Regions from separate parts of the Actinocatenispora sera genome, predicted to be linked through region 1. Evidence: riboswitches for the same ligand, from Rfam matches in the RefSeq annotation. Region 1 holds a riboswitch; the other holds the start of a gene.
The links. Region 1 has a riboswitch for cobalamin ahead of Asera_RS13865 (ribonucleoside-diphosphate reductase subunit alpha). Riboswitches for the same ligand answer to the same signal wherever they lie in the genome.
Positions count from the first base shown of each region.

Region 2: another riboswitch for cobalamin. It lies ahead of Asera_RS09605 (ABC transporter substrate-binding protein); the one in region 1 lies ahead of Asera_RS13865 (ribonucleoside-diphosphate reductase subunit alpha).

Region 1 is NZ_AP023354.1:2,889,097-2,898,403, forward strand. Features, by position in the region: gene Asera_RS13840 (alpha/beta fold hydrolase) at 1-124, opposite strand, end outside; gene Asera_RS13845 (zinc-binding dehydrogenase) at 323-1,288, opposite strand; gene Asera_RS13850 (DHA2 family efflux MFS transporter permease subunit) at 1,285-2,718, opposite strand; gene Asera_RS13855 (MarR family winged helix-turn-helix transcriptional regulator) at 2,771-3,265, shown strand; gene Asera_RS13860 (ribonucleotide-diphosphate reductase subunit beta) at 3,652-4,701, opposite strand; gene Asera_RS13865 (ribonucleoside-diphosphate reductase subunit alpha) at 4,698-7,088, opposite strand; cobalamin riboswitch at 7,218-7,424, opposite strand; gene Asera_RS13870 (carbamate kinase) at 7,925-8,908, shown strand; gene Asera_RS33075 (cation-translocating P-type ATPase) at 8,981-9,307, shown strand, end outside.
Region 2 is NZ_AP023354.1:2,002,989-2,012,295, forward strand. Features, by position in the region: gene Asera_RS09590 (ABC transporter permease) at 1-665, opposite strand, end outside; gene Asera_RS09595 (ABC transporter substrate-binding protein) at 677-2,287, opposite strand; gene Asera_RS09600 (GntR family transcriptional regulator) at 2,460-3,170, opposite strand; cobalamin riboswitch at 3,270-3,416, shown strand; gene Asera_RS09605 (ABC transporter substrate-binding protein) at 3,493-4,452, shown strand; gene Asera_RS09610 (FecCD family ABC transporter permease) at 4,383-5,483, shown strand; gene Asera_RS09615 (ABC transporter ATP-binding protein) at 5,498-6,301, shown strand; gene Asera_RS09620 (hypothetical protein) at 6,429-6,587, shown strand; gene Asera_RS09625 (NAD(P)/FAD-dependent oxidoreductase) at 6,664-7,857, shown strand; gene Asera_RS09630 (HelD family protein) at 8,029-9,307, opposite strand, start outside.

The DNA of each region.
Region 1 (9,307 bases):
TGTCCCACCAATGGTGGTTGTTCGCCTGTCCCGACAACAGGACCAGCGGCGCGCCCCTGCCCTGGACCTGGTAGGCGATGCGGACTCCGTCCGGCGTCGTCGCGTGCATCGTCGACTCTTTCACTCGCTCAGTGTCCCCCTTGGACAGGCATCGTGCGCGTGCGGTCAAGGGCAGCCGCGTTCGCGACGAAGCCAACACGTCTCCGCCATCACGCGAGCAGCCGACCTCCCATCAACATCCGGCCCCCTTCTGCGAGAGGCCGCGCAGAACCTGTGGCTGCATGGTCCGGACTGGGACGCACGGGGCGCTCTCGTCGTTGTCTCATGGCAGGAGAAGCGTCTTTCCGGTGATGGTGCGGGACCCGATCGCCGCGTGGGCTTGGGCGGCGTCCTGGAGAGGGAAGGTCCTCCCGATGGTTGGACGAATGGTTCCCTGAGCGGCGAGGTCGAGGGCACGTTCGGTGAACGAGAACAGTTCATCGGGTGTGGTGCCGATCGCGGCGAGGGGGATCACCGTGATGTTCTTGGCGGCGGCTGTGGTCGGGTCGATCGTGCCCCAGCTCCCGCCCGCGGCGCCGTGCTGGACGTAGCGCCCGCCGGGGCGGATGAGCGTGAGCAGTGCAGGGGTGGTCTGGGCGCCGACACCGTCGAAGACGACACTCATCCCGTCCGGTACCGCGGAACGCAGGCGAGTGGTCCAGTCGTGATCGCGGTAGTTCACGGTGATGTCGGCGCCGAGGGTGCGGGCGTGGTCGAGCTTGTCGCTGCTCCCGGCGAGGGCTGAAACGATCGCACCGGACGCCTTCGCGAGCTGGACGAGGATGCTGCCCACGCCGCCCGCTGCGGCGGTGATGACGACGGTCTGGCCGGGTCTGATGCCGGCGGCGTGGTGCAGACCGACGGCGGTGCGGCCGTCAGCGAGCAGAGCGGTCGCGTCGGGGAGGCCGAGCGGTTCGGGGACGCGGTGCAGGTCGGCGGTGCGGGCCAGCGCGAGGCTGGCGTAGCCGCCGGTGCCTCCGGTGGCGGTGACGACGCGCGCGCCGATCCACGCCGGGTCCACGCCCGGCCCCACGAGATCGATGGAGCCGCCGACACCGTTTCCGGGGACGACTGGGAACGTCGCGGGCGGGGCGACGGGGCTACCGGCGCGGATCAGCGTGTCGATGAAGGTGGTCGCGACGACCTCGACGGCGACCCGTACTTGTCCGGGGCCGGGCTCGGGGTCGGGCAGTACGATCGGGTGCAGTACGTCGGGAGCGCCGGGATGGTCGGCGATCACGGCTCTCATGTCGTGGTCCTCGTTTCTGGATGTCGGTCGTCTGTTGCGGGTGGTCCGGCGGGCAGGAACGGCATGATGACGAGGGCGACGCCGAGAAAGCCCAGCGTCCAGGCGAAGGTGCGCTCGAACGCTGCATCGATCCCGCTGCTGCTTCCAAGGCCGTCGAGGGTGGCGAGGTACCGGTTGAGGATGAGTGCGACGACGACGGTGCCGAACGAGGCGCCCACGCGCTGGACGACAGTGAGCAGGCTGGTGGCCCGCGGGATCGAGGCGGGTTCGACATCGCGGTAGCTGGTCGCGGAGACGGCTACACCGATGCCTCCGAGCCCGGCCCCGAGAGCGACGAGTGCTGCCGACAACACGGTCAGCGATGCGCCGTCGGCGAAGACGAACGTCCCGAGCCCGCTTCCTGCCAGCACGGTGCCGGTGAGCGCAACGATCCGTGGGCCGGCCAGGTCGGCGTAGCGCCCGGCAACCCACAGTCCGGCCATGAGCCCGAGGCCCTGCGGTGCCAGCAGCCAGCCGACCTCGGCCACCGGAAGGCCGCGGGCCTGCTGGTAGAACAGCGGCATGAGCAACATCGGCCCGTACAGGCACGCTCCGGAGAGGAACATCATCATGGTCGCGACCGAGAACGACGGATAGCGGAACAGTCGCAGATCGAGAAGCGCCCGGTCGCCACGGCGTACGGCATGCAGCACGAATCCGACCTGCAGCACGGCACCGCCGGCCAGCAGCACGATCGGAACGGCCAACAGGTCACCGATGAGGGACAGGCCGGCCAGGATCGCCACCGTCGCGGGGACCATCAGTAGCGCGCCGATCCCGTCCAGTGCGCCGGGCCGCTGCACAGGCGCCGGGTGCAGGTGGCGAAAGGCCAGTGCGAGGGCGAGCAGGCACAGTGGCGCGTTCACCAGGAAGATCCACCGCCAACCGAGCGAGCCCAGGATGATCCCACCCAACACGGGACCGAGGATCGGGGCGAGCTGGCCGGGAATGCCGATCAGCCCCATGACTCTGCCCATCCGGCGGGGACCAGCGGCACGGGCGAGCATCGCCTGCACCAGCGGCAGGATGAGCCCGCCGCCGAGACCCTGCACGACTCGGAAGGCGATCAGGCTCTCGATCGACCACGCCAGTCCGCACAGCATCGAGCCGGCCAGAAACAGCAACAGCGTCGCCAGCCATACCCGTCGGGCGCCCCATCGGTCGGTCAGCCAGCCCATCATCGGGATCGCCGCGGCCATCGCGAGCAGATACGCGGTCGTGGCCCACTGAGCTGCCCGCACCGTCGTGTCGAACGCCTTGGTCAGATCGGCGATCGCGACGGCAACGATCGTCGTGTCCAGCAGCGCGACCGACGCGCCGACCAGCAGCACCCCCATCAGACGCAGGAGGGCACGGTCGATCCGGCCCACGTTCGAACTGATTGCTGGCATGCCAACATTATACCAATCTTGCTGGCATGCCAACAGTCGCTATCCTGTCACCATGGCAAGCCCGACAGACGACCCCGCAGCGGATGGAGCGCCGCTCCGGCACGTCGGTACCAGCATCGAGGGCGCCCCGGTCGGGTCGCTGCTGTTGCAGGTCGTCCGTGCCCACGCACGAGTGGGCACCGAACTACTGAACGAAGCGGGCGTGGCGTCTCCGCACGAGATCGTGCTGCTCTACCTCGACGCACACGGCCCGGTCCCGCAGACCGAACTGGTCCACTACATGGGCCGCGACCGCTCCACCGTCACCGCGACCCTTCAAGCGATGGAACGCGCCGGCCTCGTCACCCGCACCCCGTCGACAACGGACAAGCGCGCCATGATCGTCCGACTTGCCAAGAAGGGACGCGACGCCGTTCCTCGCGCCCAGGCCGCATGGCACGAACTGGAACGACGCACCACTCGTACTCTCACTCCGTCGCAGCAAGCGGACCTGATGACGGCGCTCGCCGCGATACGCGACGCACTCAACGAGGCGCCTGCCAACTAGGGTCTGTTTCGGGGTCCCGCGTGCCGGCTGCGGCGGCCCCGTTTGCCCGCTCGCGGCGTTGTCGCACAGCCCGTGTGCAAGCCCGGCACACGAACTGCCCTCCGCCTTGCGAGCAGACAAACGGAACTCGCCTCGCTCGGCCGGGGACTCCGAAACAGACCCTAGGTCGGTGCGATCGGAGCGTGGAGCGGCGGTAGTCCCGTTGCCGAGCGGCGTCCCGAACAGCGCCTTGGCCGTAGGCGCGCCTTCGCCGTGGCTCGCTTGCTGGGTGCCACCGTGGCGGTACTGGCCCGCCGCAGGCGACGGCACCGATCGGCCCGACACCTCGCGAGCAGGTGAGCAGTTGCTGCTGTCCCGGGAGCCCGGAACAGCAGCAACGCGGACGATCAGAAGTCGTCGTCGAAGCTCACCGACCCGGCAACTGCCACCTGGTAGGCCGAGACCCGCCGCTCGAAGAAGTTCGACAGCTCCTGAACGTCCTGCAGTTCCATGAACGCGAACGGGTTGCGGCTGCCGTACATCGGCTCGATGCCGAGCATGGCCAGCCGCCGGTCGGCGACGTGCTGGAGGTACTCGCGCATGTGCGTCAGCGACATCCCGGACACGCCTTGTTCCAGCAGGTCGGCCGCGAACTGGACCTCGCACTCCACGGCCTCGGCGAGCATGTCCTTGACCTGCTGCTGCATCTGGGCGTCGAACAGGTCGGGCTCCTCGGCCCGGACGGTGTCGACCACGTCGAAGGCGAACGCCATGTGCATCGACTCGTCGCGGAACACCCAGTTGGTGCCCGAAGCGAGGCCGTGCAGAAGGCCGCGGGAGCGCAGGAAGTACACGTAGGCGAAGGCGCCGTAGAAGAACAGGCCCTCGATGCAGGCGGCGAAGCAGATCACGTTGAGCAGGAACGCGCGCCGGTCCTCGCGGGTCCTGAGTTCCCGCAGCTGGAAGATGGAGTCGATCCACCGGAAACAGAACTCCGCCTTGCGGGCGATCGACGGGATGTTCTCCACCGCCGCGAACGCCTCGAACCGTTCCTTCTCGTCCGGTACGTAGGTGTCCAGCAGGTTCAGATAGAACTGAACGTGCACGGCCTCCTCGTACAGCTGCCGCGACAGGTAGAGCCGACCCTCCGGCGAGTTGACGTGCTGGTAGAGGTTGAGCACCAGGTTGTTGGCCACGATCGTGTCGCCGGTGGCGAAGAAGGCGACCAGCCGCGACACCAGATGCTGCTCGGCGGGAGAAAGTTTGGCCAGGTCGGCGAGGTCGGAGTGCAGGTCGACCTCCTCGACCGTCCAGGTGTTCTTGATCGCGTCCTTGAACCGGTCGAAGAAGCGCGGGTAGCGCATCGGCCGCAGGGTCAGGTCCATGCCAGGGTCGAGCAGCAGGTGCCGTTCCCCGGTGCTGGCACGGGTGCTGGTGGTCTCGGGGTTCGTCGTCATTGGCACGCCTCGCAGCTCTCGGGGTTTTCCAGGGAACAGGCCAGCGCCTCGGCGTCGCTGACCGGGCCGGCACCGCTTGTCGCGGGCGCGACCGCGACGGTCGCCTGCTGGATGCGCGTCGCCGGACGCGAGCGCAGGTAGTAGGTCGTCTTGAGCCCGGACTTCCAGGCGTGCAGGTACATCGAGGACAGCTTGCCGATGGTCGGCGAGCTCAGGAACAGGTTCAGCGACTGGGACTGGTCGATGTACGGAGCGCGGGCGGCCGCCACGTCTATCAGTGCCCGCTGCGGCAGCTCCCACGCGGTACGAAACAGCGTGCGCAGTTCGGCGGGCAGGTCGGTGACCGACTGCACCGAGCCCTCGGCGCGCTTGATCTGCTCGCGGACCGGCGCCGTCCACAGCCCGAGCTTCTTCAACTCCTGTACCAGATGGGTGTTGATCTGGAGGAACTCGCCGGACATCGTCTCGCGCTTGAACAGGTTGGACACCTGCGGCTCGATGCACTCGTAGCAGCCGGCGATCGAGGCGATCGTGGCGGTCGGCGCGATCGCCACCAGCAGCGAGTTGCGCAGGCCGTGTGCGGCAATGGATGCCCGTACCACGCTCCACCGGTCGGTCTGGCTCGGCTCGCAACCCCACAGGTCGGGACACAGGGTTCCGCCGGCCGCGCGCGTCTCGGCGTAGCAGGGGTGCGGGCCGAACCGTTCGGCGAGCCCGGCCGAGGTCTCCAGCGCCGTCAGCAGGACCTCCTCCTGTACCCGGGTCGACAGCTCCCGCGCCTGCGGCGAGTCGAACGGCAGGCGCAGGGTGAAGAACGCGTCCTGCAGGCCCATCAGGCCCAGCCCGACCGGACGCCAGCGCGGGTTGGAGGCCGCCGCCTGCTCGGCGGGGTAGTAGTTGATGTCGATGACCCGGTCGAGGAACAGCACCGCGGTGCGCACCGTGGCGCGCAGCTTGTCCCAGTCCAATCCGTCGGCGTCGACGTGCGCGCCCAGGTTGATCGACCCCAGGTTGCACACGGCGGTCTCGGCGTCGTTGTTGACTTCGAGGATCTCGGTGCACAGGTTGGACAGGTGGATCGTGTTGCCCGGTCTGCCGGTCTGGTTGCCCAGCCGGTTTGCAGTGTCCTTGAACGTCATCCAGCCGTTGCCGGTCTGCGCCAGGGTGCGCATCATCCGGCCGTACAGGTCCCGGGCCCGGACGGTGCGAACCGCCTTCTTCTCCGCCGCCCGGTACGCGGTGTCGAACGCCTCGCCGTACAGGTCGGGCAGCTCCGGCGCATCCGATGGGTCGATCAGTGACCAGTCCTCGTCGGCCTCGACCCGGCGCATGAACTCGTCGGGGATCCAGTTGGCGAGGTTCAGGTTGTGCGTACGGCGCGAGTCCTCGCCGGTGTTGTCCCGCAACTGCAGGAACTCCTCGATGTCGGGATGCCACGGCTCCAGGTAGACACACGCCGCCCCCTTGCGCCGGCCACCCTGGTTGACCGCGGCCACACCGGCGTCGAGGGTCTTGAGAAACGGCACGATCCCGTTCGACCTGCCGTTGGTACCGCGAATCAGCGCGCCGCGGCCACGAACGCGCGACCACGAGATCCCGATTCCGCCGGAGAACTTCGACAGCCGCGCGACCTGGTGGTACCGCTCGTAGATCGAGTCGAGCTCGTCGCGCGGTGAGTCGACCAGAAAGCACGACGACATCTGCGCGTGCCGGGTCCCGGAGTTGAACAGCGTCGGCGAACTCGGCAGGTACGACAGGCTCGACATCAGCCGGTAGAAGGCGATCGCCTCGTCCGGCGTCTGGGACAGACCACATGCGACCCGAAGCAGCCAGTACTGCGGGGTCTCCACGGTCAGCCGGGAGTCCGGATGCCGCAACAGATAGCGATCCGTGACGGTACGCAGTCCGAAGTACTCGAAGCGCCGGTCGCCGTCGGGGTCCACCGCGTCGTCGAGCCTGCGGGCGTTGCGTGCCACGAACTCGGCGGTGTCGTCGCCGATCAGCCCCAAACCGTGCGCGTACCGGATCGACTGGCTGAAGCTCGCGACGCCCTGCCCGCGCACCTCCTTGTCCACGAAGGTGGCCAGCAACCGGGCCGCGAGCCGGGAGTACTGAGGTTCCTCACCGATCAACTCGGCTGCGGTCTGGATGGACAGCCGATCCAGCTCCTCGGTGGTGACGCCGTCGTAGAGCCCGCTGATGGTCTTGGTCGCCACCCTGAGCGGATCGACCTCGTCGAGGTCGGACACCCAACGTTCCACCGCAGTGACGATCTTGTTGACGTCCACCGGTTCGGCGACCCCGTCGCGCTTGCGTACCCGCATCACGTGTCGTCGCTGCTCCGACGCCCGGTGATCTGACGCAGACTGCTCCTGCAGCACCGTCATGCTCCCTCGTCCCACGCCTGAAGGTCGTCGGTGCGCGGGCAGGGACGCCGCCGGTCAGCCGCCGCGAAGCTGCGGACGATCCGGCTGATGGCGTCGGCCGTCCCGCGCGGCCTTCGACCGCCGCACGCGGCGCGTGCGGCGCCGCTGGCAGGTCTTCGGACTCGTGGGCGTCGTGCTGTCCTACTGGCCGTCGCTTCCCAGACCGTGCGGTCCAGTGCTGTATGACGGCGGTCGTTCCCACTCACCGCTGCGGGGCAGTCCCGGATTTGCACCGGGTTCCCTCTTGCCTCGACTGCCGCGCGACGCGACAGCCGAACCAGCTGCAGGAGCCACTATATATGGCGGCGCGATCGGGCGTGCACACCAGATGCTGTGTCGGCGTGTCTCGTGCGGTAGCCATGGTGCGCCTCTGCATGGCGGCTGGTCCGAGTCCGTGTGCCGGGCCCACACCATCGAGCGGTGGCCGCGAGTGCGAAGGAACGTCCATGGGCGCAGATCTTCTGATAGGCGAAAATCGAGGACAAGGCAGGTCGACCGATGCGTTACTGGGATTGGTCGGTCAACGATGCGGCGCGGTGGGACCTTGCACCGCTTGGCGGTGCCGCTCATCGGTGAGCGCTCTTTCGGGGCCTTCGGCCTGTGCCATCTGCGTCCATCGACTCTGCCACGTGTCTAGCGTTGTGGCCAGGATTGCAGGCGATGGCCGCCGTGCCAGGGCACCGCCGTGGGAGGCCGTCATGGAGGGACCCGCTCAAGTCCACGTACCTACCGATGCACTGCCTGCCTCGCACACCATCGAAGCCGTTCTCGTGGCCACCGCGGAAGGCAGGTGAGCGATGTTGATCGTGATCGCGCTGGGCGGCAACGCTTTGCTGCAGCGGCACGACAAGACCGATGCTCGCACTCAGCACTCCCGCGCCCGGCAGGCCGTTCGCGCCGTAGCGCCGCTGGCCGCCGAAAATCAGCTGGTCATCACGCACGGCAACGGGCCCCAGGTGGGGCTGCTCGCCGCCGAATCCACGCGGGACGCCACGCTCGGAAGCGCCTACCCCCTCGACGTTCTGGGTGCCGCATCCGAGGGGATGATCGGGCACTGGCTCAGTCTGGAGTTGCGCAATGCGCTGCCCACGGTCCCGGTGGCGGCGCTGCTGACGCAGACGCTGGTTGACGAGCACGACCCCGCCTTTCGCGATCCGACCAAGTTCATCGGGGTCGGCTACGAGCCGCATGTCGCGCAGGCGATCGCCGCCCAGCGCGGATGGACGATGCGGCAGGACGGCAACTCGTGGCGGCGGGTGGTACCCAGCCCCGAACCACGAGACGTCCTCGACATCGACGTACTCGAGTTGCTGTTGGCTCACGGCACGATCCCCATCTGTGCCGGTGGCGGGGGAGTGCCCGTGATCCGCGCCGCGGATGGACAGTTGGTCGGAATCGACGCCGTGATCGACAAGGACCTCACCGCGTCGCTGATCGCGACCAGGCTGCAGGCCGATGCGCTGCTGATGCTCACCGATGTCACCCAGGTCGAACAACACTGGGGCACGCCGCTGGCCCGTCCGCTACATCGGGTCACGAGCAGCCAGCTGCGGCAGATGAACTTCGCGGCCGGATCGATGGGCCCCAAGATCGAGGCCGCCTGCCGGTTCGTCGACCAGCACGCCGCGACCGGCGGTACCGCGATCGCCGGGATCGGGCAGCTCACCGACGCGGCGGACATCCTGACCGGCCAGGCCGGCACGCTCATCACCAGTGATGCCGATCCGGCCGGTGCCGCGGAGCTGCCCGTTCAGGCTGCCGAACATCTCCGCCTCCGATGAGGTGATCACGGTTGCGTAGCCGTTGCCTGCGATGGCTTCGAGTGCGCGCCAGATCGGGATCGAGGAACAGCAGTGCCGTCAGTCGAACTCTCGCCGCAGCAGGAGGCCGATCCACGCGAGGCGGTCACGCTGCTGCAGCGCGACCTTCGTAGCTCGCCTGCGGGATTGAGCGGCCGTGAGGCCGCACGTCGACTGGTCCAGTACGGTCCCAACGAGTTGCCGCGAACCCGATCGATGCACTGGCTGGCCGACTTGGCTGGACAGTTCAGCCATCCCCTGGCGCTGCTGCTCTGGCTCGCGGCGGCTCTGGCCGCCCTCGAGGGTACGGTCGTGCTGGCTGTGGCGATCGTGGCCGTCATCATGCTCAACGCGCTCCTGGCCTTCGCGCAGCAACACCGC
Region 2 (9,307 bases), 890 kb from region 1:
GACAGCCCCTTGGACCGCGCGGTACGCACGTAGTCGGCGGACAGCGCGCCGAGCATCGCCGACCGGGTCTGGCGCATCAACACCGCGGCGAAGCCGGTACCGAGCACCAGCGCCGGCAGGATCATCCGTTCCAGGTTCTGCGCCGGGTTCTCGGTGAACGGCACGTAGCCGGAGGCCGGCAGCCAGCGCAGCTTCACCGCGAACAGCAGGATCGCGAGCAGCCCCAGCCAGAAGTGCGGTACCGACAGCCCGAGCAGGCCGAAGCCGGTCGCGGTGTAGTCGGAGAACTTCCCCCGCCGGGCCGCCGCGATCGTGCCGAACAGCACGCCGACGACGATGGCCACGAGCATCGCGAGGATCGCAAGCTCCAGCGTCACCGGGATCCGGTTCGCCAGGATCTGGCTGACCGGCAGTTTGTCCTGTGTGGACGTACCGAGGTTGCCGGTGACCAGGTGCTTGAGATAGTCGAGGTACTGCACCGGCAACGACTTGTCCAGCCCGTACTCCGCCCGGATCGACTTGATCACCTGCGGTGTCGGGTTCTCGCCGGCCAGCACCACGGCCGGGTCACCGGGCAGCGCGCGGACGCCGAGGAACACCACGACGCTCGCGATCAGCACCACGATCACGGCCGCGCCGAGGCGGCGCAGCAGATACCAACCCATTGTCCTGCCACCTACTTCGCATAGCCCGCGGTCTCGAACCGCGGAATGCCGTCGGAGTAGTACCGGATGCCCGCCACGTTCGCCGAGGTGCCGAGGAAGTAGCGCTCGTGGTACAGGTAGATGATTCCGTTGAGCTCGTGCTGGCGCGCGATCACCGTGCTGTACAAGGCGCGTCGCTTCGCGGTGTCGGTGGTCGCGGCCGCGGCGTGCACGCCGTTGTCGATGACCGGATCGTGCAGCCCGCTGTAGTTGTTCGAGCCGCCGGAGGTGATCAGGTCGTTGATGTCACCGTCCGGGTCGACCCGGCCGGACCAGCCGACCTGGATGGTGTCGAACTTGCCCTCCCGGGCCTGGTTGAGCGTGGTGACGAACTCGCCCGGTACCACCTTGACGGCGAAGCCGGCCTCCTTGGCCATCGCCTGGATGACCTGTCCGAGCCGCTCGGAGACCGGATCGGCGGTCAGCGACAGCGTCACCGGAACCGGAGTCTTGACCCCCGACTGCTTGACCAGCCGGCGCGCCTTGGCCAGGTCACGCTTCGGGCAGGTCGCCTTCGGGTCGCGGTACGGGGAGTTCTTCGGCAGCGGTGAGCAGTCCGGGTCGTACAGGCCGTTGAAGACCACCCGGTTGATCACGTCCCGGTCCAGTGACAGGCCGAACGCCTGGCGCAGCTCGGGATGCTGGGCGAGCGGCGTGTCGACCTTGCCGGGTTTCTTGTCGGTGCCGTGCACGTTCGACGTGTTGATCGTGATGCCCTGGTAGCTGATGCCGCCGCCGGGCAGGATCTTCAGGCTCTTGTCCGCCGACAGGGTGCCGACGTCCGAGGTCGCCAGCCGCTCCGCGACCTGGATGTCACCGGACTGCAGGTTCGCCGACCGGACGTTCGCGTCGGTGACGATCTTGTAGATCAGCTTGTCCAGCTTCACCTTGGCCTTGCCGTAGTAGTACGGCGACTTCTTCAGCACGATCTGGCTGCCGGAGGTGCGGCTGACGAACGAGAACGGGCCGACGCACTGCGGGTGCGCGCCGAAGTTCTTGCCGTACTTGCGCAGCGCCGCCGGCGACATGATCATCCCGGCCCGGTCCGCCAGTTGCGCGGCGAGCGGGGCGAACGGGCGGCTCAGGTGCAGCCGTACCGTGTGGTCGTCGACCACGTCGACCGACTTGACGGCGCCGAGCTCGCTCTTGCGCGACGAGGTCGGCAGCGTCAGGTCACGCACCAGGGTGGTGCGCACCGCCTGCGCGTCCATGGTGGTGCCGTCGTTGAACTTCAGCCCTTGCCGCAGCGCGATCGTGGCGGTGCGGTCGTGGTCGGAGAGCTTGGGCAGTGCCGCGGCGAGCTGCGGGACGATCTTCAGGTTCTCGTCCACGTCGTAGAGCTTCTGGCACATGCTGGCGAACACCTCGCGGGCGACGAAGGTGTTCGCGGTGGTCGGGTCGAGCGCGTCGGGATCCTGGGACAGTGCGACGGTGAGCGTGCCGCCGTCGCGCACCGGTCGGGCGTCGAACGGCGCCGATCCGGTGAGTTGCCTGCCGACGCTGGTCTCGGTGCCCGAGCAGGCCGCCGCCGTCAACAGCAGCGGGACGACCGCCAGCGCGGCCATCAGCCGACGGGTACGCATGGGGGACTCCTCGAACCTCGGGGGTGTGCCGCGCCACTCAGTCGCCGCGCAACGGCTTCTGTATACAGGATCCAAGCGGAGCCACCAGGATCTTCCTACTATGTGAACCCTGTGGAAGCGCTTGGTGAGCGCGACGACACCCAGCGTTGAGCGAACGAGGGGTGTGGCGGGATCAGCTGGCCGGCTCGGACCGGGCGGCCACGGGCCGGGCGGCCACGGGATGGACGACCCCGGACTGCGCCGCCACGTGCGCCAGGTAGGAGTGGCGCGCCGCGGCCACGTGTGCGACCGAGAGCGACTGCGCGGACTCCTCGTCACCGGCCGCGATCGCCGCGTAGATCCGCTCGTGCTCGGTCAGCGACTCACCGGCCCGGGTGTACGCGGTCTGCAGGAACACCCACTGAGCGCGGCGCAGCAGCGGCCCCACCAGCTGGTGCAGGTGCTCGTTGCCGGAGGCGGCGGCCACCTCGGTGTGGAACCGGGTGTTCAGATCGGCGACCGCGCCGACCTGGTCGGCGTCGCGCTGATCGTCCAGCACGCTGCGCAGCCGGGCCAGCGCAGCCCCGTCCCGCCGCCGGGCCGCGAGCCGCGCGGCCAGCCCCTCCAGCGCCATCCGGATGTCGAACAGCTCCTCGGCGTGCGCCGGCCGCGGCCGGGCGACCGCAGCGCCGCGCCGCGGCGCCACCTCGACCAGCCCCTCGGTGGCGAGCACCCGGATCGCCTCGCGGACCGGGTTGCGGGACACGCCGAGGTCCTCCGCCAGCCGGTCCTCGACCAGCCGTTCCCCCGGGGGCAGCAACCCGGTCAGGATCCGCTGCCGGATCTCGTCGGTGACCAGATCGCGCAGCGGGAGGTGGGACGAACCCAGCGTGTGCTCGGACATGATCTGCATACGGTATGCAATCCGCGCCACGATTGCTCGCGCGGCCCGCTATCTGGACACCCGCAGCCGTCGCCCGTCACCAGGGCGCCATGGCGGGGAGCACGGTTTCAGGAGTGCGCTACCGTCTTGGCGGACCGTGTCGCAGCGAAGCCGGTGGGAACCCGGCGCTGTCCCGCAACTGTGATGACCGGCCCCGATCCCGGGGGCGGTACGAGCCAGGTCGCCTGCCGCACGGATCGCGTACTGCGCTTGCGAGGAACGGGCGCCCCGCAGACAGCTCCCCTGTCGGCGACAGCCGTTCTTCGACCGACAGGAGGTAGAGATGAGAGCTTCGTTGCGCCGGGTGGCCCCGGCGCTGGTGGCGCTGACCGCGACGACGGTCGTGCTGGCCGGTTGCGGTTCGTCCGGTTCCGGCGACAAGGGCACGTCCGGCGCCTCGGCCTCGGCCGGTGCCGGCTCGTTCCCGGTCACGGTCAAGGGCACCGCCGGCAGCGTCACCGTCGACGCGCGGCCGACCCACATCGTGTCGCTGTCCCCGACCACCACCGAGATGCTGTACTCGATCGGCGCCGGTGGCCAGGTCAAGGCCGTCGACGACCAGTCGGACTACCCGGCGAAGGCGCCCCGCACCAAGCTGTCCGGGTTCAAGCCGAACGTCGAGGCGATCGCCGGGTACGACCCGGACCTGGTGGTGCTGTCGTACAGCTCCGGTGACGTGGTGAAGAGCCTGCAGAAGCTGAAGATCCCGGTGTACGTGGCCGCCGCCGCGACCACGCTCGACGACAGCTACCGCGAGATCACCGACCTCGGCCGGCTGACCGGGCACACCGACGGCGCGGCGAGCACCGTGCGGAAGATGAAGTCCGGCATCGCCAAGGCCGAGCAGGGCCTGCCGAAGCCCGGCACGAAGCTCAGCTACTACTACGAGCTGGATCCGCAACTGCACACCGCGACCAGCAAGACGTTCGTCGGGTCGCTGCTGACCCCGCTCGGGCTGACCAACGTTGCGGACAAGGCGGACAAGGGCCACACCGGCTACCCGCAGCTGTCCAAGGAGTACCTGATCGAGGCGAACCCCGACCTGGTCTTCCTGGCCGACACCAAGTGCTGCGCGGCATCGGCCGCCGCCGTCGCCAAGCGGCCCGGTTGGAGCACGCTGACCGCGGTCAAGGACAAGCACGTGTACGGGCTGAACGACGACGTCGCGTCCCGCTGGGGCCCGCGCGTCGTGCAGCTGGTGCAGGCCGCCGCCAACGCCGTCCGGGCGGTACCGGCGACGTGACCAGCCGGCTGCGGCTGCGCTGGGTGGCCGTCGGGGTTGCCGCGGTGCTGGTGGCGCTGGTCGCCGGCCTCGCGTTCGGCCCGGTGTCGCTGTCGCCGGTCGACGTGGTCACCGATCTGGTGCACCACCTGACCGGCGGTGCGGTGCCGACCGGGCTGTCCGCTCGCGACGACGCCATCCTGACCCAGCTGCGGCTGCCCCGGGTCGTGCTCGGGCTGCTGGTCGGCGCGCTGCTCGCGCTGTCCGGCGGCTGCTACCAGGGGGTGTTCCGCAACCCGCTGGCCGACCCGTACCTGCTCGGCGTGGCGGCCGGGGCCGGCCTCGGCGCCACCACGGTCATCGTGCTGCGGCCGGGCTCGTCGGTGACCGCGCCGCTGCTGATCCCGCTCGCCGCGTTCGTCGGCGCGCTGGCCGCGGTCGCCGGTACCTACCTGCTCGGCGCGGCCGGCTCCCGGTTCCGGTCGACGGTGACGCTGATCCTCGCCGGGGTCGCGATCGCGGCGTTCTGCACCGCGATCCAGACCTACCTGTTGCAGGCGCACAGCGACACGATCCAGGAGGTGTACTCCTGGCTGCTCGGCCAGCTCACCACCTCCGGCTGGCACGAGGTGCTGATGCTGCTGCCGTACGCGGTGGTCACCTCGGTGGTGGTGCTGTCCCAGCGGCGCGCGCTGGACGTGCTCAGCGTCGGCGACGAGGAGGCGGCGAGCCTCGGCCTGCACCCGCAGCGGGTCCGGATGATCCTGGTACTCGCCGCGACGCTCGGTACCGCTGCCGCGGTGGCGGTGTCCGGCCTGATCGGCTTCGTCGGCATCATCGTGCCGCACGCGGTACGGCTGATCGCCGGGTCGAGCTACCGGATCATCCTGCCGCTGTCGCTGCTGTTCGGCGCCGCGTTCCTGGCGCTCGCCGACCTGCTCGCCCGTACCGTGCAGGCGCCGGCGGAGATCCCGATCGGCGTGGTGACGGCGTTCTTCGGTGCCCCGTTCTTCATCGTCGTGCTGCGCACCACCAGGCGGGTGGGCCCGTGACCACCGGCGAGGTGATGGTGTCCGCCCGCGGCGTGGGCGTCCGGATCGGTGCCGCGACGTTGCTGTCCGATGTGGACATCGACGTCGCCGCCGGCGAGTGGCTGACCATCATCGGGCCCAACGGGGCCGGCAAGTCCACCCTGCTGCGGGTGCTGGCCGGGCTGCTGCCGGCGACCGGCGAGGTACGGATCGGCGGCAGCCCGGTGACCGCGCTGCGCCGCCGCGAGCGGGCGCGGCAGATCGCCCTCGTCGCCCAGGACCCGGTGGTACCGCCGGGCATGTCGGTGTTCGACTACGCGATGCTCGGCCGCACCCCGTACATCCCGCCGCTGGCCGCCGAGAGCGCCGCCGACCTGGCCGCGGTGCGCGACGTGCTGGCCCGCCTCGACCTCACCGGGCTGACCGACCGCGAGCTGTCCACGCTGTCCGGCGGCGAGCGCCAGCGGGTCTTCCTGGCCCGCGCGCTCGCCCAGGGCGCCCGGCTGCTGCTGCTCGACGAACCGACCAGCGCGCTGGACATCGGCCACCAGCAGGACGTGCTGGAGCTCGTCGACGAACTGCGCGCCACCGGGCCGGCGGACGATCCGCTCACCGTCGTCGCCACCATGCACGACCTGTCCGTCGCCGGCGAGTACGCCGACCGCATCCTGCTGCTCGCCGGCGGGCGCCGGGTGGCGCTCGGCGCACCGGCCGAGGTGCTCACCGAGGATCTGCTCGCCACCCACTACCGGGCCCGGGTCCGGGTCGTCGACGGCGACCACGGCCCCCTGGTCGTCCCGGTCCGCCGCACGCCACGGAACCGAGGCGCGGCGGGCTGAGCTGCGGGTACGTGCGCGGCATCACGGCGGGCAGGCAAAACCGGGCGCTGGCACGAAACGTGGATTCGGACAGGCCGTTGCCGTCCCACCCTGGGGGATACCGGATGAACGATGAGCGAGGTGCACGATGACCGCCACGATGACCAACACCACGAACCGGACCCGTACCACGCGACTCGCGCCGGCGGTGCCGCACCAGCGTGGGGGCGGCGGCCGCACCGAGCCGAACCCGTACGTCTCGCGGCGGCGGATCGAGTTCTCCGCGGGCGGCTTCGTCTGGCGCTGAGCCGCCGCGTCACGTTTCGTTCCGCCGTCTCGTCCGAGGGGTGAAGCCTTCTTCGACGAAGGGACGAGGGGGAACGATGACAACTCAGGTGGCCGTTGTCGGTGCCGGTTACGCGGGGCTCGCGGCGGCGAGCCGGCTGGCCCGCCGTACCCATGGTCGGGACGTGCGGATCCAACTGATCAACGCCGGGCCCGACTTCGTGGAGCGCATCCGGCTGCACCAGGTCGCCGCCGGCACCGGTACCGCCCGGCACCCACTCCGGGAGCTGCTGTCCGGCACCGACGTGTCGGTACGGGTCGGCACCGTCGAGGCGATCGACCTCGCCGCCGGGACGCTGCGGATGTCCGACGGCGGTCCGGTCGGCTACGACACCCTGGTGTACGCCCTGGGCAGTCACACCCGCACCGATGTCGTGCCGGGTGTCGCCGAGCACGCGTACACGCTGGACGGGCCGGTCGCCGATCGGCTCGCCGCTCGGCTGCGCGAACTGGACGGCCGCACCGGCACCGTGGTGGTGTGCGGCGGCGGCCTCACCGGGATCGAGGCGGCGACCGAGATCGCCGAGGCGTACCCGCAGCTCGCCGTGACGTTGGTGACCCGCGGCCGGCTCGCGCACGACGTGTCCGCCCGGGCCGAGCGCTACATCCGCCGGTCCCTGGACACGCTCGGCGTGCGGGTGCGGGAGGACACGGCGGTCGCCGCGGTCGAGCCCGGCGCGGTGACGCTCGGCGACGGCGGCACGCTACCGGCCGATGTCGCCGTGTGGTGCGGATCGTTCGTCGCCTCGCGGATCGCCGCGGACGCCGGCCTCGGCACGACCGAACTCGGCCGGATCACGGTCGACTCGACCCTGCGCGCGCCCGGCCACCCCGAGGTGTACGCGATCGGCGACGCCGCCGCGATCACGATGCCGTGGGGGGTGCCGCGGATGTCCTGCCAGGCCGGCCTGCCGACCGGGCTGTACGTGGGTGACGCGGTCGCCGCGCAGCTGTCCGGGCGCACCCCGAGGCCGTACCAGTTCCGGTTCTGGGATCTGTGCATCAGCCTGGGGCGCCGCCGGGGCATCATGCAGGCGGTGCGCCCGAGTGACCGGTCCACCGAACTGTTGTTCTCCGGTCGGTCCGGCGCGGCGCTCAAGGACATGATCTGCCGCAGCGCCCTGTGGGGGGCGAGCCGGGGCAACGCATCCGCCCGGATGCTCTACCCGTTCGCGCACGCCGCCCGTACCCCGGCCGCGGCGCTGGCGGACGCCGCCGAGCTCTGCGCCTGACCTCCCGCGGCGGATCGCCGGGGTTGCCCACCGGACCGGCCGCCGTCGGCGCACGACGCCGTGCCGGAGCCCGGTGGGCCCCGGCACGGCGTCCGGCCGCGTCGAGGGCCCACCGGGGCGGCATCCGGCCCGCGCCTGCGATCGCGCGCGGTGGCCGGGTGCGGTGCCCGGTCAGCCGACGAGCTCGGCGGGCAGGTCGGCGGAGTGCAGCACCACCAGCCGGGACACCGCTCGGGTGAGCACCACGTACAGCCGGTGCAGTCCGCGCGGTTCGGCGGCCACGATGTCGGCCGGCTCCAGCACGATGACGTGGTCGTACTCCAGGCCCTTCGCCAGTGTCGCGGGCACCAGCACCACCCGCTCCGCCGCCGCCAGATCGTCCACTGTGGAGTGTGGAATCCCGGCGGCGGCGAGCGCGAGGCCGCATGCCTCGATCGCCGCATCGGGCGCGATCACGCCGATCGAGCCCTCCTCGGCGAGCGCGTCGCGCACCGCGCCGGGCAGCTCTTCATCCACTGTGGACATTCGGCGCAGCCGCAGCGAGCCGTCGGCGCGCAGCGAGGTCGCCGCCGGTACCGCCACGTCCAGCGCCGGCACCAACCGGTTCGCGAGGTCGAGCACCGCGCCCGGCACCCGGAAGCCGGTGGTCAGCGCGGTCACCTCGGCGTCCGGCTTGCCCAGGTGGGCAAGGGAATCCGGCCAGCGGCGGGCCGCCCACGGGGTGGTGCCCTGGGCCAGGTCGCCGAGCACCGTGATCGAGCCGTGCTCGCTGCGTCGCGCCACCGCCCGGCACTGCATCGGCGACAGGTCCTGCGCCTCGTCCACCACCACGTGCCCGTAGCTGCCGACCCGGTCGATCAGCCCGGCCGCCTCGTCGATCAGCACGTTGTCCGCGGCGGTCAGCTTCGCCGCCTTCGGCGCCCGGTCCAGCCGGGCCGTGCGCAGCGGTCGCGGCCAGGCGATCGCGTCCTGCTCGGCGTCGGTGAGGATGCCGTCCGCCGCGGCCGCGAGCAGCGCCCGGTCGCCGAGCAGCGCCACCACCAGTCCGATCGGGTCGACCGCCGGCCAGCAGGTGTCCAGGAACTCGCGAACCGGGGCCGACCTGCCGACCCGGCGCAGCCAGGTGTCGCCGGGCGACTCGCCGCGCGCCTCGGCCTGCCGGCGCAGCCCGCTCGCCACCCGGGCCCGCACCCGCTCCCGGCCCGTCGCGTACGGCAGGCCCTCCCGCCGGGCGTCGTCCACGATGCGGCGCAGCGCCTCCGCGGACAGCCGCCACCGGGCCGACCCGTCCGACACCGCCAGCGACTCGGTCGGCTTGACCAGCTGCCCGTACAGCGCGCGGCGCACCACCCGCGCCATCCGCACGTCGTGCTTGACCGCGGCCGCCGCCGGCGCATCGACGGCCCGGACCGGCGCGTGCGCCACCAGCGCATCCACCGCGTACTGGTCG